3 regions of the Pseudalkalibacillus sp. Hm43 genome follow, and region 2 is predicted to be linked to each of the others. Evidence: riboswitches for the same ligand, from Rfam matches in the RefSeq annotation. Region 2 holds a riboswitch; each other region holds the start of a gene.
The links. Region 2 has a riboswitch for cyclic di-GMP ahead of ACXQIQ_RS03575 (anti-repressor SinI family protein). Riboswitches for the same ligand answer to the same signal wherever they lie in the genome.
Positions count from the first base shown of each region.

Region 1: it holds a riboswitch for cyclic di-GMP, as region 2 does, so the genes downstream of both, ACXQIQ_RS14440 (hypothetical protein) here and ACXQIQ_RS03575 (anti-repressor SinI family protein) in region 2, are expected to answer to the same signal.
Region 3: it holds a riboswitch for cyclic di-GMP, as region 2 does, so the genes downstream of both, ACXQIQ_RS10345 (DUF192 domain-containing protein) here and ACXQIQ_RS03575 (anti-repressor SinI family protein) in region 2, are expected to answer to the same signal.

Region 1 is NZ_CM135129.1:2,734,910-2,740,513, forward strand. Features, by position in the region: gene fabZ (3-hydroxyacyl-ACP dehydratase FabZ) at 1-347, shown strand, start outside; gene kynB (arylformamidase) at 375-992, shown strand; gene ACXQIQ_RS14435 (hypothetical protein) at 1,145-1,303, shown strand; cyclic di-GMP riboswitch class I at 1,627-1,714, shown strand; gene ACXQIQ_RS14440 (hypothetical protein) at 1,844-3,115, shown strand; gene ACXQIQ_RS14445 (DUF2569 domain-containing protein) at 3,161-3,694, opposite strand; gene ACXQIQ_RS14450 (acyltransferase) at 3,881-4,927, shown strand; gene ACXQIQ_RS14455 (GNAT family N-acetyltransferase) at 4,935-5,604, opposite strand, start outside.
Region 2 is NZ_CM135129.1:660,872-666,475, reverse strand. Features, by position in the region: gene sipW (signal peptidase I SipW) at 1-132, shown strand, start outside; gene ACXQIQ_RS03605 (TasA family protein) at 212-808, shown strand; gene ACXQIQ_RS03600 (LPXTG cell wall anchor domain-containing protein) at 917-1,597, shown strand; gene ACXQIQ_RS03595 (class D sortase) at 1,604-2,221, shown strand; gene ACXQIQ_RS03590 (hypothetical protein) at 2,361-2,612, shown strand; gene ACXQIQ_RS03585 (helix-turn-helix domain-containing protein) at 2,638-2,949, shown strand; gene ACXQIQ_RS03580 (helix-turn-helix domain-containing protein) at 2,990-3,316, opposite strand; gene ACXQIQ_RS03575 (anti-repressor SinI family protein) at 3,406-3,549, opposite strand; cyclic di-GMP riboswitch class I at 3,580-3,661, opposite strand; RNA gene ssrS (6S RNA) at 3,925-4,110, shown strand; gene ACXQIQ_RS03565 (5'-3' exonuclease) at 4,217-5,092, shown strand; gene ACXQIQ_RS03560 (ABC transporter permease subunit) at 5,179-5,604, shown strand, end outside.
Region 3 is NZ_CM135129.1:1,942,241-1,947,844, reverse strand. Features, by position in the region: gene ACXQIQ_RS10370 (metallophosphoesterase family protein) at 1-1,287, opposite strand, end outside; gene ACXQIQ_RS10365 (nucleotidyltransferase family protein) at 1,409-1,963, shown strand; gene ACXQIQ_RS10360 (hypothetical protein) at 1,965-2,168, shown strand; gene ACXQIQ_RS10355 (YbjQ family protein) at 2,149-2,466, shown strand; gene ACXQIQ_RS10350 (GNAT family N-acetyltransferase) at 2,481-2,987, shown strand; cyclic di-GMP riboswitch class I at 3,454-3,540, shown strand; gene ACXQIQ_RS10345 (DUF192 domain-containing protein) at 3,624-3,986, shown strand; gene ACXQIQ_RS10340 (Flp family type IVb pilin) at 3,983-4,180, shown strand; gene ACXQIQ_RS10335 (A24 family peptidase) at 4,257-4,772, shown strand; gene ACXQIQ_RS10330 (TadE/TadG family type IV pilus assembly protein) at 4,769-5,152, shown strand; gene ACXQIQ_RS10325 (pilus assembly protein TadG-related protein) at 5,169-5,604, shown strand, end outside.

The sequences.
Region 1 (5,604 bases), 1.7 Mb from region 2:
AGCACGCAATCGGAGTGAAAAACGTGTCTGCAAATGAAGAATTTTTCAACGGACATTTCCCTGAATACCCTGTCATGCCAGGTGTTCTGATTGTAGAAGCACTCGCTCAAGTCGGGGCTGTTGCGTTATTGAAAAAAGAAGAAAACCGTGGACGTCTCGCCTTCTTTGCAGGAATCGACAACTGCCGCTTCAAGCGTCAAGTCCGCCCTGGAGACCAGCTACGCCTCGAAGTGGAACTGACTCGAGTTCGTGGTTCGATGGGTAAAGGAAAAGCGACGGCGACTGTAGACGGAGAAGTCGCATGTGAAACGGAAATCATGTTTGCGCTAGGTAAAAAAGAAGACTAAGAAAGCGGGAAGAGGGGGAGTTTGGAGATGAAGATTTGGGATATTTCTCAACCGTTGAAAGAAGGCGTGCCTACATGGCCGGGAGATACGCCTTTTTCATTCAAGCTGAATTGGACGAAAGCCGAAACCGGATCTGTTAATGTCGGAAGCGTCACCTTCAGCACGCATACAGGAACGCATGTGGATGCACCGTTTCATTTTGATGATGACGGCAAAAAGATGCTGGACCTAAAGCCCGACCTCTATGTCGGTGATGCGCTCGTCGTCCACTTAGAAGGACGAGAATCAATCACACCGGAAGATTTACAAAACTATGATCTGAGCGAAGTGGAGCGGGTGTTGATCAAGACGGCCTCATGGAAAGATCGAACGAAATTTCCAGAGTCGATTACGTATCTGTCACCTGAACTTGCTCCATTTTTAAAAGAAAACGGAATTCGATTGATTGGCGTGGATGTACCATCCGTCGATCAAGTCGACTCCAAAGATTTGCCAGCACATCACAGCTTGCTCGACCACAACATTCATATCTTGGAAAGCGTCATGTTGGACGATGTAGAAGAGGGGATTTACGAGCTGATTGCACTGCCACTTCCATTAGCCGAATCCGACGCGAGCCCAGTGAGGGCAATACTTCGTAGGTGATTATTAAGCCAGTGTTAGCGAGATGTAAACATCGTTAGAGTTGTGTATTCATTCAGTAAATTCTAACAAATATCGCAAAAAATTTACTATAGTGTAGTTAACCGGGAAACAAGCCGGTCAAAAACTTTTGCGATATAAGGAGTGGATTGAACGTGAAGAAAAGTTTTCTCGCTAAACTAGGCTCTGCACTACTCGCAATTATGTTAATTACAGCTTGTAATGGAACGGAAGAAGAACCAGCTAACGAAGAACCAGCAAACGAAGAACAAGAAACCAACACTGAAGACGGAGAGTCTGAAGAAGGTTCTTGATCATATTATTTTGTAAAATTGAATAGTAGGCACACGACCTACCTCCCTCACCCTCACATTTGGAGCTGCCCCGAGCAGCTCTCTTTTTTTTGTGAGTAAAAAAGACGGTACCAGGCACCGATTAGGAAGCCAATGGTACCAACGCTTCTCAATCGGTGCCTGACACCACCCTTCAAATTACCTATTTCATATTGCTTATAAGAGTGGAAATATCATGCGGGATTGCCATTTCTGATAGAAAACACCTATAAATTATCAGAAAAAATAGGAAGATAGAACTTCGAAGAATGGTGTCGAATTGTTGTATACTAAAACCATTGAAGAGCAGATAAAGGCAAAGCTATCGAAAGGTAGTGACGCAAAGCTAAAGGGACTAACGGTGAACCCCACCTATGTCAGCCAGTTGCCTAGGACCGATCAGTCATACATAAGAAGGATTAAAGCTAGCATAGGTCAACAAGGCAAATTACAAGAGTACAGGATTCTGTAACTCTCGTAGTCTGCTTTTTTTATGAAAAATAAACGAAAGGAATGAAGCAAATGATGAAGAAATGGATTGCAGTACTAAGCGCAGCTTCTCTACTACTATTCGGAACCTCACCAGCAGCGTTCGCAAACACAAATGAGTCTACTCCAAAAGTTGAGATGAAAGACAGTACATCCACTACGGAAGAACCAACAACTGAAGAAAACAATGAGGAATCCACAACAGAAGAAAGTAATGAGAAAGAAGAAACTAACGAAGACGAAGCTACAGAAGATGAGGAATCAGAAGAAGCAGAAGAAGAGCCGTCCCTATTACCAGGTGACTTCTTCTATTTCGTAAAAACAATGATTGAAAATGTACGGCTTGCAGTAGCTTCTGACGACTTTGAAGAAGCAAAGATCTTAGCTGATATTGCATCTAAGAGAATTGCTGAAGCTAATGCTCTTTTTGCTGCTGGTGAAACTGAGCTAGCTGAGAAGACGCTTGAAGAAGCAATTAAAGCACAAGAAGCAGCTCTTGAAAAATCAGAAAGTAACGAAGAGTCTTCTGAAGAAACAGAAGAAGGAACAGAAGAGTCTGAGGAAGGTTCTGAAGAAGAGGAATCTTCCGAAGGTGACGAAGAGTCCACTGAAGGTGAACAAGAGTCTGAAGAAGGAACAGAAGAAGAGGAAGAGTCCACTGAAGAAGAGGAAGAAGATTCCGATATGGACGAACTCCAATCGAAACTTTCTCAAAACATTAACGCATTGCTAATGGCATTAGCGCTTGTTGAGAACCCTCAAGCTCAAGAGTCTCTTATGAAAAATATCCAAAAAGCATTCGCAAAATTGGATAAAAAGATTGCAAAACTAGAAGAAAAGCACAACAAAAAAGAAGATATGGATGAAGAAGAGTCAGAAGAGGAAGAGTCTGACGAAAATGAATCAGAATCCGTTGAAGAGGAAGCAAATGAGGACGAGGAGTCCGAAGATGAGGATAAAGACGATGAAGAAATAGCTGCTAAGAAAGCAGAAAAAGCAAAACAAAAAGCTGAAAAGAAAGCTCAAAAAGAACGAGAAAAAGCAGCCAAGAAACAAGAAAGAGCTGAAAAGAAGCAAGAAAAGCAAAAAGAAAGAGCGGAAAAGAAACAAGAGAGAGCTGAGAAAAAGCAAGAGAAGCGCGAAAAGCAAAAGCGTGACCGAGACGACGATGATGATCGTGAAAAAGAGCGTAAACGCGACCGAGACAAAGATCGCGATGACGATGATGAAGAAGATGAAGACGACGATGATGACCAAGACAACGATGATGACGAAGACGATGATGATGAAGAGGACGACGATTAATCGTTCCGTTGAGAAAGGAGACTGCCACGAGGCGGTCTCCTTTTTTTATAACGTCAAATTGTTACTCGCAACCGTCTTTTCCTTAGGACCACTGACAAAAGTCGCTTTTACTCTTTTTGACCTCATCAGATAAGGAATCCATATGATACTTAATAACAGCGCTCCAGCTTGCTGTCGATACGACTGGTTTTGGATATATTGCAATGTATCAGCTGTAATAGGTAGTGTACCGAAAATCCAATTCGTAATGAATCCATCAGCGACTGCAAAAACCGTCATGGCAATCAGAAAAGAAATCATAAACCTCGGAAAAAGAGAACTCCTCGTTAACAACAGCCACAGACCAACCAAGGAAAGAATGATCAACAGAAGATCCACACCAACACCCATCCAAAAAGCAGGTTCAAACCAGGTGTGATAGAGGGGATTACCACTTTCCGTCAATAAACTCCAAGCGGGTGTATTGTAAACGGTCCAATACGTTTGATACAAAGAATAGAGCCGAATGACCGGGACTAACAGAAGACCAAAGACAATGAGGATCAACCATCCACCAATACCTTCATGCTTAGACCCCATAAGGAATCTCCTTTCCTCTTAATAAGTTATAAATACCCTTCCCATAGTTACTTCAATCCAATTTTTTGAAAACCTTTAATTCGTTACCATAAATTACAAAAACAAATATAGACAACAAACATATGTCCGGACCGAATGAATTACTTAGTTAATTCAACTAAGGAAAGGTAAAAGGTGGAGAAGACAATGGCAGCTCAAACAACACGAAAATTCTTCGAAGAGATCCATTTTTTACGTGCATTTGCCTGTTTAGGTGTTATTTTAGTTCATGTGAGCGCAAGCTATGACACATGGTTCATATACATGTTTAATCAATTAGGCCGATTCGGAACACCAACATTCGCGTTGATTAGTGGATTCCTTTTGTTCCACCAAGTGAAATATAAAGGATTTGATTCGCAAAAATTCATTAAATCCAGGTTTACGAAGATTGTCGTACCATTCATAGTGTGGAGCATATTTTACTTTTTGCTGGGTCTCATACTGTGGAAATCGTTTCCTGATTTAGAAGTATTGATCAAAAGGTTCTTATTTGGTGATTCTTTTTATCACTTATATTTCATGGTGATTGTGATTCAGTTTTATCTCTTTTTCCCTTTAATGCAGCTCATTCGTACAAAAAAAGCCTGGATGATTGCCTTACTTGTATCATTTATCGTGACTTTTTTCTGTCTATATCATAAACAAATACCAATAGATGGACCTGTTGGAACATTCGTTAATGATCCCATCTTTTTATTTAAGTGGATTTTCTATTTTATATTTGGAGGGTTTTTAGCATTTTATTGGGAGCAAATCCTGCAATTTACGAAAAATAAAGGTCTTCTAATCCTGATCATAATTGCAGTTTATGCATTTACGATTTATGAATATCATATTGTAGGTGCAATAAGTTCGAGACGAGTTTCGAATTTAGTGAACATCCCATTGCTCACTATAGCTTGTATTGGACTTATTCCATTATTAAAACAGATGAAATTCCTTTACAATCCATTGAAGGTAATTGGTACTTTCTCAATGGGGATCTATCTCGTCCACCCTTTTGTGCTTATTATTTTAAAAGAGCTCATTCCTGAAGGGGTTTGGGCTGCTCCTGAAAGCTTCCCGGTGATCACATTGATGGTTCTAATCATTTCAGTTGCGATTGTACAAGCGATTCGAATGTTATCATTCGTACAATATATTGTCCCAGTGCCACAAATGAAGCCACGCAGACAGGAAGCAATCAGCTGACTCAAAATTATGAGTCAGCTTTATTTGTCTTCTTATATACTTCATAACTCCCGATCTCTTCAAACCCTAACTTTCGTAAAATCGGTTCAGAGTTATCCTTCCGAGCCTGGGTAACGATATACTTAGAACCGTTTTGTGCGGCAAGCTCCATTCTCTTTGTTAAAAGCGAATGATAAATACCTTGCTTCCTGTACTCCGGTAAAACACCTGTCCCGGCCAAATACATTGCTACGCCATCTGAGCTGAACCGATACCCGGCATATCCAACAGGTTTGTCCCCATGCATAGCAATCAGGAAACCTCCCCGTTTGTTTTCAGTCTTTAAATAACCATACCGTTGCTTCACCAAATGTTCTTTCGTAGCATCATCATGTCCCCAAACTTCTGCACTGACATCCACATAGTGCTGAACATCTTCCACCGTTTCCACTACCCGAACTTGGTAGGGGATAGGCTTAGGTTTAAGGTCATCTTTTATTGGTAAGATCAGTCCATAATAAGTATCTTCGTATGTCAGACCGCGTTCCAAAAGCAACTCTTCAAGACTTTCAGGCTTCGAATCAGGCCCAATCCACCATGAAAAAGGCTTTCCATCGTAAAACTGAAGCACTTCATCCAACAAAGCTGCAACTTCTTCCGTCGATTCAGCTTCAAATTTCGCCACTTTGTTCGATAAG
Region 2 (5,604 bases):
ATTGGTACAGCAATATTATTGATCCTTCCAGGATTACTGTTGATCATTTATTCTGCCTACTCTATCTGGAAGGCTATTAAGGAAATTGAAGTACCTAAAAAAGAAGAATCTAGTTCTACTACTAGTAATTGAATAAGTTGAATCACCGCTATTCAGCGGGTTCAAAATAAAAAATATACATACCCAATAGGGTAAAGGAGGAAAAAGAAACATGAGTATTAAAAAGAAGATTGGTTTGGGCGTAGCATCAGCAGCACTAGGATTGTCGTTGGTCGGTGGAGGGACTTTTGCATACTTTAGTGATACAGCAACAGCAAGTAATACTTTTGCTGCAGGAAAATTGGACCTATCAGTTGATCCTACTACTATTATTGATGTTGACAATTTAAAGCCAGGGGATACTATGCTTCGTTCTTTTGAGCTTGTCAATGGTGGTACACTCGATATCAAAAATGTTATTCTCGATACTTCTTATTCTGTAACAGATCATGGCAACAATAATGCTCGTGATTTGGGTGAGCATATACGAGTAAACTTCTTATTCAATATCGATAAGTTGGATGTACCAGTTTACTCTACTACTCTTGCTGATTTATCGTCAATGTCTCCTGAAGCTGTAGAAAACACATGGGAGCATATCTTCGGAGATAGATGGGGTAGCACAGGATTAGTAGCTGGTTCAAGTGATTTACTTTATGTACAATTTGAATTCGTGGATGATGGTACTGATCAAAATGAATTCCAACAAGATTCATTGAACCTTCAGTGGACATTTACTGGTCACCAAACAGATGGAGAAGAACGATAATAAGAAATACTTAATGAATGGGAAGGTGGGTAATCCCACCTTCCTCTTAATTAAAGTAAAAACTTGAAACTCCTTGGATAACAAAATTTTCTTATGAGGAGTCAATTTATGAGATTGATAAAAAGATTACTTGTTAGAGTAATAATCTTATATAGTGCAATTATGTTGGTAAATGTATTTTATCATCCTGTAAAAGATACTGGTGCTGAGAAAAGTGCCCCGCTGTTGGACATCAGTACTTCACCTGCAAGCTATTTATTCGATTTGCAAAATTTAAAACCTGGTGATTGGGCTGAGCGTAAGTTAGTCGTTAGTAATGACGGTAATATTGATTTTGATTATCGAACATTAGCAAAATTTAAAGATGGATCTAAAAAGCTTTACGACCAATTGGATCTAAAGATTGAAGATCAAACTGGAGTAGTACTATTTGAGGATAAGCTTTACAAGTTTGATCAGCTAACTGAACGTAAGTTGGATCATCACCATACAGACGAATTTGTTGTGACAGTAACGTTCCCATCTGAATCCGGAAACGAGTTTCAAGGGTTAGGAACGACTTTTGAATTAGAGTTTTCAGCTCAAGCTACCAAAGAAGAAGTCCCGACTCAAGAACCTAAAGATCCTGATAAAACAGAAAATGAATCACCTAAGAGTGCTCTTCCACAAACTGGTGAATCCAATCCTATCTGGTATTACTTAACAGGAATTATGTTGGCTGGTGTTGGTGTTGGTGTATTGCGTCAAAGTTTAAAAGGTGATCGTCCTAGAATCAGGTTAAAGAGGTAACACACTATGAAACTACTTATGGCTTCTTTACTCATACTTATTGGTATAGGTGTTGCCTCTTTCCCTTTTATCAAATCTCAGTACTCACTTCATCAACAAGAACAACTCCTTACTGAATGGAACCAATCTAATCAGGAAACCGCAAGACAGAGCTTCACTTCACTATCAAAGGTATATGCTTCAGAAGAGAATAAAGAACAAACAAAAACGTTTCCAACAACAGGTGAATTAATAGGCACAATCTCAATTTCAAGTATAGATCTTACATTACCAATTCTTGAAGGAGCAACAATCCCGAACTTGAAAAAAGGAGCTGGCCGTCTCGAAGGTACTGCTCTATTAGGAGAGAAGGGGAATGCAGCGATTGCTGCACACCGCAGCTATACCTACGGAAAAGACTTCAACCGCCTTGATGAGTTAGAAGATGGTGACGAGATCATCATTACAACCGAAACTTCCACATACACATATATTGTGGACAACACTTTGCGTGTTCTTCCAGATGACACTTCAGTATTAGCATCAAATCAAGATCAATCCATCATAACCTTAATAACGTGTGACCCTATCAAAGACCCTACACATCGCTTGATTGTTCAAGCTTCTATAAAGAAAACTTGGTGAAGCCAAGCCTTGGCGCAGGTTGAACCTTAGTTGCTCTTATACTTTTATCTATTACTTTTCTTCAACGTCGACGAACATCCTCGTTGAAAAGTTATCGTTTTCAAAACGTATACAAAATCCATAAGAAAAGGTGATTGCCATGATTCGTAGATTAAATGGTGATTCGATCTCCTATATTAATAATCAGAAGGTTACCTTGAGATACTTACAAGAAGACATTGGAGAACTCTACATCAATAACCAACTGATGGGGAAATGTTCTTACTCTTATGCTAAATCATCTATAGAACGTATGGAACAAGTGAAGAGTAGAGAAAAAATCTATATTCAAGACGATGAAATTCTATTTAGAGAATTGAAGGTAGGTACACTGATTAATATTCAAGTTTAGACCTTGGAGAAGGGGGATCCCAGTTATGTATTTAGGAGAAAAAGTAAGGCAAGCTCGGATTGCCCAACAGATTTCTATAAAAGAACTGGCGAAACTTGTCCAGGTAACGGAGGCTTACATATTGAATCTAGAGAGTGGTATCATACAAAATCCATCATTTTTTACCGTTGTACGTATTGCAAAAGAATTAGGATTGGATGTATATGAGATGGATAAATTGTACGTTGATCCTGAATGGTTGGATCTGATTAAGGAAGCAAGGCAGTTAGGACTTTCAAGAACGGAAATACGGAACTTCATATTACAGCAACAATTTCTCTCCCTTGATGCAAAATAAAAAGCACTCCATTCCAAATTAGAATGGGAGTGCTTAATTATTATTCTTGTTCTTTTTTCCACTTATTATACTCTAGGAAACTTTTGAATTCGTCTTTTGAAACCCCGGACTGCATGGCTTCTTGTACAAGTCTCATCCAATCTTCATCTAGGTCCTCATGTTTTGCATCCACTGCATCATGTAATAGATTATCTAAAGGTACATTCAATACTGTCGATACTTTTTCTAAGAATTGAATGGAAGGGTTCGATTGTAGATTACGCTCAATTGAGCTGAGGTAGGACTTAGCCACACCCGCTCGTTCTGCAAGCTCTGATAGAGAGAATCCTTTTTCATTTCTGTAGTGTTTAAGACGATCCCCAATCATAATTGTAACTCCTTCAAGTCAAAATTCTTCTGGATAATTAAACCCATTATACCATAAAACTTGGTGATCTGTTATGTATTTCTGTGTAGTTACGCTTTTGATTGGACGGTTTTGAAGGAAAAACTACGAATAAAGTCCCGGATTTCGCTTTTTGTCAGGCCATTGTTTTTTGCTGCTTTCATCAACTCAACCCACTCTAAATCCAACTTCTCTTTTTCAACTCGTTTTTCCATTACCCATTCCTCCTAATTAAGAACTTGCCTCTTGGTAGCCCAGCCATCTTGGTATATCCGTAGATCTGTGACTTTGCGTCGCCGCTTTTCAACGGGTTTGCCTTTGCAAGGAGGGTTTCCATTTTTATACTATCTATCATATAGAATGCCTACTACAAAAGTTGTAAGTTTACGATGAAAATTCGTTCTAATTTTGTCGTATTGACAGAAATATCCGACAAATTACCTGATTATCTACATATTGACGCGAATGCTGTGGATGATAAAGTGACATACTAGATTTAGCGATTAGGAAAGGTCTGATAGATACCATAAATTGTAACAACTCGACAATGATCGGAGTTCTTTACAAACAACCCATTCCTAGTTATAATAAAGTTCCTGCATTGTTAGTGACACGTTTATGTCTTAAACCGATGTCATGACATAGGGAACCCTAAATCTCGATCTAGACGTCATGCCGCAACTTCGGAAGCGGAAGACGAACGGATTGATGCGGGTACCCACCTGCCGAAAGTGGGTTTATGAGTCATGAAGTGTCACGGCAAGTGCGGGAACTCATACATATTGTGAAAGGGCTGGCCAGCAATGGTCAGTCCTTCTCTATTTATAAAGTAAAATGTGATACAATGAACAGAGGAAAAGCCGGGGAAAAGGGGACAAAAAAATGAGTAACCGATTTATTATCATAGATGGATTCAACCTGTTAAGCCGATGTTATTTTGCGACGAGCTATGGTCGAGAAGACCATGAATTGACGACAAACAGTGAAGGATTGTACACGAATGCACTCCGTGTCAAAATTCAAAAGCTCTTGAATCTAATTGAAATTTACGATCCGACACATCTTATGATTGCATGGGATGTGAAGCGTGAAGAAACGTTGCGCCGTCAAAAGTATCCAGATTATAAGGATACACGAAACGAACTGCCTGAACCTCTCATTCAGCAGTATCAAACTGTAACGGAACTGTTCGATATTGTAGGAGTCACACAAATGGCGATCAGCCCATATGAAGCGGATGACATCATGGGTACTTTGTCACGCCGTTGGTCGGAAGAAATGGACGGAGAGTGCTACATCTACAGTAACGACCGTGATTTGCTGCAGCTTTTAACGGATAAAGTGTCTCAGATCATAGCGAAAAAGAAAGAAGAGAATGCATACACTCTGAAGCATTTCACTGACGAGTTCGGGATTACGCCTGCTCAATGGATTGATGTGAAGGCACTACTTGGTGATAAGAGTGACAACATTCCTGGCGTGCATGGTGTTGGGGAAAAAGCAGCGCTCCCGATGATCCAGCAGTACGGATCGGTCGAAGCGATTTATGAGGAAGAAGAGCTGGATCCGATTTTCAAGCGTTACTTGAAGAAGATTGCTGCCGGTCGTGAGATGGCATTCCTCAGTAAGGATCTCGTAACCATCGATACACAGATTCCGATATTGAATGAAACGCCATGGGATGGATTCTCCTTACGACTTGACCGTGAAAAACTGAAACAAGAAGTGGAACGACTCGAATTACGCGTTCGGATGTAAGTTGTATACTAATAAAACCAAAAAAAGGAAACGATAGAACTTTGTCGAAACCCTACTTTATAGAAAATATAAAGTGGGGTCTTTTTATGCGAAATTTATTGGCTGTTTCATTGGTGAAGGGTGGGCTTACCATTACCGGCATCATCCTGTTCAGTTGTCTTCCGTATTTGTTATTCAATATGGAGTCGAACAAAGAAATTCTTTATCTGATCAATAAAAAGATGATGTCGAATGCGAGCTACTTGGTTGATGATATCATTTTCAACTGGCGAGCTTACTTCGAGCAAGTTGCGCTTTCAATTAAGGAACTATTTACATTTTGGGACATGACGTATTCGACGAAAACGGGTCAAATCTTACCTGTCTTCCCAGAAATGAGAGAATTATATGTAAAATCAGCTGCCTATTTTCTCGGTGGATTAGTAGTAGCGGTTAGCTTGTCTGTCATGTTAGTCCACATCATTATGATGACTAACGTGAAAGTGAGAAGAGTACTTAAAGGAATATTGACC
Region 3 (5,604 bases), 1.3 Mb from region 2:
ATTTTCACCATGCCATTGCTGGTCATATTGGATACCGAGCTTTTCTCCAAGGATCAATGTTTCAAGATTTTGCGGGTTGTGCTGCTCGTCGTATTGCTTCCAATACTTTTGGACGTCTGGATCATCAGATGGCCAGATATCACGGTCACGCCATAGTGGATTGTGGTGAGAGAACAATCCAGTAATCTGATCCGGTTGTGCAGTCTTCGCGTTTTCTTCTAGGTCCTTCTTGACCCAGTCAAGCTGTTGTTCGCGGATTTGTCCACCCCAAGTTGGTACGGAAACCGTTCCGTGACCGCTTCGGTCGAACTTATGCCAGTCGAACGAGTTGTATGCGATAAAGTGTGCATACGGGCCGTAATCAAATGAGAAGTATTGAGGTCCGAAATATTGCTCCCAATATTTTGCGCCGTCCGCTAGAGTTGCATCTTGCGCGTAGGCATCATGATTACCAGGTGCAAGGTATACAGGTACATCCAATTGTTGAAGAATGCGATACGTTTCTTCATATTCATAGATATATTCTTGCGGATTCATCTGACCATACATAAGGTCACCGGTAACAACAACAAAATCAGGATTCTTCAAGTTGACTTCTTTAATGGCTTTTTGAAGGTATAGCCAACGATCTTCTTCCTTCGCATCCCACATTCCAGCTTCTTTCAAACGACCTGGGTCTATAGTTGATACGTCATCGTGGTTTCCGAGGTTACGTGGAGAACCAACGTGTGTATCTGTCAGATGTAAGAATTCAAAGTCTTTCTTGTATTCTTTAACGACTTTAACGGAATGCGGTTGCTCATCCGTTTTGCGTTGACCAGATGCTGTATAAGAAACTTCAAGATCATACAACTCTTCAGGTACATTCTCAGGAATTTGGACAGTCACATCATAAATTTTTTCACTGTTTTTCCAGTGTGATTCACCCATTGAAACCTTCTGAACAGGAAGATCGTATGTTTCAGTAAATGCAGAATGATTGGTTGGTTTCAATTTAACATCCCAGCCAGCAGCTTCCTTACCTTGACTATCGATTTTTACAGTGACAGTTTCACCTTGCTTTTTGATTGCAGGGTTTCCGAACAGTGGATAAATGATATCATTGACTTTCTGGTCTACCTTGATATTTGGAACATCATCCAGGTAGTTCGTTGAGTTGCCGATTCCACCATCCTGTTTACCTGTTGTGCCTAACGGTCCATTGATGGCACCATTAGCCCCCAAGGTTGGAACGATAAGTGCAGCTGCTGTAAAAACGGCAGCAATGGTTTTGAATTTATGCTTCACGTTTGGATCCTCCTCATTGTCTCTTTGTTGTGTTCGACAATAATCGTAGCAAGTTTTTGTGAAATACTTGTTAATTTTTAATTACAAAACAAATTCAACCATAATTTACTAGGAGGATGTAATGCAAAGGTATGTATTGAGCTATATTACTAAAGTATTATGCGAGTCGAATGTTCGTTGGGCGGCCGGAGGCTCCAACGTCCTTGCTCAATATGGCTTGATTAAGTCACCACGGGATATTGATTTACTGATTGACATAAATGATGTGGAGAAAGCGTCGCACTTGATTGAAGAAAGTGCTTCGCCTATAGAGGCTGAGTCCTATACTCCGTTCAGGACGGAAATTTTTCGAAGGTACCTGATGGATGAAACGGAGATCGACTTTATGGCAGGTTTTGCAATCGAACATGAGAAGGGAATCTATCGTTTTCATCTAAATAATGAGTCCTTAACGAAACAGGTTGTAGTGGATGGGTACTCATTGCCACTCAGTTCATTAGAAGATTGGTTCATCTTATATCAATTAATCCCGAATAAAGGTGATAAGGCGAATCTGATCGAATTATATTGGAAAGAAAACGGGATTCTTCATCCATTTATTTTGAGAAAGGCGCTTGAGCAGCCATTACCCGACCAAATCATAGACCGGACAATGCGTCTTCTGAACGAGGTGTGAAATGTCTAAATACAAATCCATAATCTTGCTATTAACGGTTGTCTCGCAGGGAGCGGCTATCATTTTTTTGTTTATCAACTTCTGGGTTTCCATCACGCTTTTCCTTTTATATGGAGTGGCTATGCTCGTGTTATTCATTTTACTAATCATTGAACGAATAAGAGAGAAAGAGGAGGAAGATCAAAATGATTATAGTGACTACTGATACTGTTCCTGGGAAAGAAATCATTGAACTGAAGGGGTTTGTGAAGGGTAGTACCATTCAAGCCAAGCATGTCGGAAAAGATATTCTTGCTAGTTTGAAAACAATCGTTGGAGGAGAAATCAGAGAATATAACGAAATGATGGAACAGGCTCGTAAAATTGCCATTTCCCGAATGGTGGAAGATGCAAAGGCAAAAGGGGCGAATGCGATTGTGGCCTGCCGTCTGCAAACATCATCTGTTATGTCAAATGCATCCGAGATCGTTGCATACGGAACGGCGGTGTACATTAACGAGTAGAGAGGGGAACGACCATGATTGAATTCCGGAAGCTCGGATCAGAAGATGCAGCAGATTATTATCAATTAAGATTAGAAGGGTTGAAAAATTATCCTGAAGCCTTCGCATCATCTTATGAAGAAGAAGTGAACCGATCAGTTGGAGATGTGAAGAAGAATATTGAGATGAGTGACAAATTTACGGTGGGTGCCTATTATGGGAAAGAACTCGTCGGTATAGGAACCTTTTTTCAACATACAAAAAAGAAAATGAAGCACAAAGGTGAAATTGTTGGAGTTTATGTGAGTCAGCATGTACAAAGAAATGGTATCGGGTTCAAGCTCTTGGAAAATTTAGTTGAAGAAGCAAGTAAGATCGAGGACCTTGAACAGATCATGCTGACCGTGATGACAGAAAATCGCTCAGCGATCCGCTCTTACGAGAAGATCGGATTTGAATCGTATGGTGTCGAAGAGCGCTCGTTGAAAATCGAAGGGCATTACTACGATGAAATGTTGATGAAATTCCATTTAAAAAAATGAACCAGTGAGACTGATCCGATTGAACGGCTCAGTCTCTTTCTATTTTACCCCTCCAAAAAGCATCCTTTTTACCGTGATTTCCCACATACTATCCTAAATTACCTATCTGTTGTACCAAAAAGTAGGCTATGTCATCTAATTGTTCCGAAGCGAAAGCTTAATTGATTCTCTTGTGGGGGTGACTTTTGTACTTATAAGAATACGGTTTATCGGTTTTATGTTGAAATTTTTTAAGTAAAAGAGAAGTAAATGGGGCTTTTTTAAGTATAAAGTCCTCAAGTCAAGATATGTAAAAACTCGATTTGCGGGGAGTTAGCAGACTATTGTAGGTATATAAATTTTTAGATAGGACTATTTAATTACTAAATATTCTGAAAAATTTAATAATATAGACTGATGATTAACAATGGGTGTTTTCGTAAGATGAAACTACAAGATATCGGATTCAACGACAAACTACGCTGAATCTCGATAAAGGCAAACCTGGTGAAAACCAGCGGCGCAAAGCTAGAGGGGCTAAGGTGCACTTGCACTAAGCCAGCCAGTTACCGAAAGATCCAAGGGGTGTTTGACGTTAAGAAGTACCCTCCTTTCGGTAAAGGCAGGGTATTTTTTGTTGGAGAAGGAGGTGTCGGAATGGAATTGGTTAACCTTTCTACTGGCAAGATCATTGCAGATAAAATGATTCCTGCTTACTCATTTATTAAAAGGCTTAAAGGACTTATGTTTACTTCTTCATTCGAGGAAGGTTATGCCGTCCACATCAAACCCTGCCGTTCCATCCATACGTATTTTATGAAGTTCGAAATTGACGTACTGTATTTGAATGCATCAAATGAAGTCATTGCAGCCGAATGTTACGTCCGTCCTGGAACAATCGGAAAACATCACAAAGGGACGTCATCCGTCATTGAGCTGCCAGCTGGAACCATTCATAAGACTAAGGTAGAACCCGGACAAGCATTACAAATCCAAAATTTAAAGGAGCGAGTATCATGATGGAAAAATTAAAAGGATTAGTAGTAGAAGAGCAAGGACAAGGTATGACTGAGTACGGATTAGTATTGGGATTGATTGCAGTCGCTGCAGTTGGAGCATTAGCACTTCTGAGAACGGAAATCATTGAAATGTTTACGGATGTAAAAGATATGGTTACAAACAGAGAAACTGGTGGAACTGCAGGCGGAAGTTAAGGCTTATACAGTTTTCAATGGTCTTACGTAGTTTTTACGTAAGGCCATTTTTTCAAAAAATACAAGGGGTTTTCATATGGTATTTAACATGGTTTTAATCATTGTACTGATCATATGTGTAGTTACCGATATCCGAAAACGACTGATTTATAATAAGGTGATTTTCCCTGCACTCATTTTATCACTTATCTTGCACCTTATCTTAAATGGTTGGTCTGGATTAGCGGCATCGCTACTGGGTTTCCTTATTGGAATTGGTATTCTTTTGATTCCATATTTTATGGGGGGCATAGGTGCAGGGGATGTTAAACTTCTTGCTCTGATCGGGGCGTTAAAGGGTCCGTTATTTGTACTCAATACGTCCATATATATGGCACTATTGGGTGGAGTAATAGCCATATGTATTCTCATCTTCAATGGAGGAGCATTCAGTAGACTAAAGTATTATTTCCATTGGCTCTACGCAAAGAAAAGTGGGTTGACTGTTCCATTGGCTATGACAAAAGACTCTTTGAAATCCACCTATCCATATGGGGTCGCGATAGCAGGTGGTGCAATCCTTAGCATTGTAGGGAAGGCGTGGATTTCATGATTAAAAAGGAAAATGGTCAATCTATTGTGGAAATGGCACTGGTTCTCCCGGTGTTATTAATAATATTAATAGGAATCTTTGATTTCGGTAGAATCATGTATACATATATGCATCTTCAATTGGCGACTCAAGAGAGTGTAAGGCTAGGTGGCTTAGGTCGGGATGATGCAGCCATTGCACAGTTTGCTAGGGATTATGTTCATGTTGGGGACTCTTCGAATCTTCAAGTTAACATCTCACCGAATGACACTATGCGTGAATCTGGGGATTATATGACTGTTACACTCGAATACCCTGTTGAATATGTAACTCCTCTTATTTCTAAAGTACTGCCTTCACCCATATTAGTAAAAACGGATTCTACTATCAGAGTAGAGTGATTGGGAGGTAGTTTATATGAAGAATAAATTAAATCTATTAAAAGATGAGACTGGAAGTTCAATTGTTTTAGTTGGGCTTGCAATGGTAGCTCTTATAGCCATTTTGGGACTGGTCATGGACGGTGGTTCTCTCTATATGACAAAAAGCCACTTACAGAAAGTGGCGAATGCAGCAGCTTTATCAGGAGCACAAGAACTTGTAACAGATGAATATGAAGTAGAAAAAGTCGTTCATAAAGTGTTGGATGAACATACTGAAAAGTCTAGTCTTGAGTCTTTATCAATAAAGTTACAAGATGAGGTTCGGGTAACCCTTATGAAAGACGTGCCTTTATATTTTTCGAAATTATTTGGGTTCGAAACTGTTCCAGTCAACGTGCAATCTGCAGCGATTATTAGAGCGATGTCTGAAGCAAAGGGTGCTGCACCACTAGGAATTGATGACTCTGTTC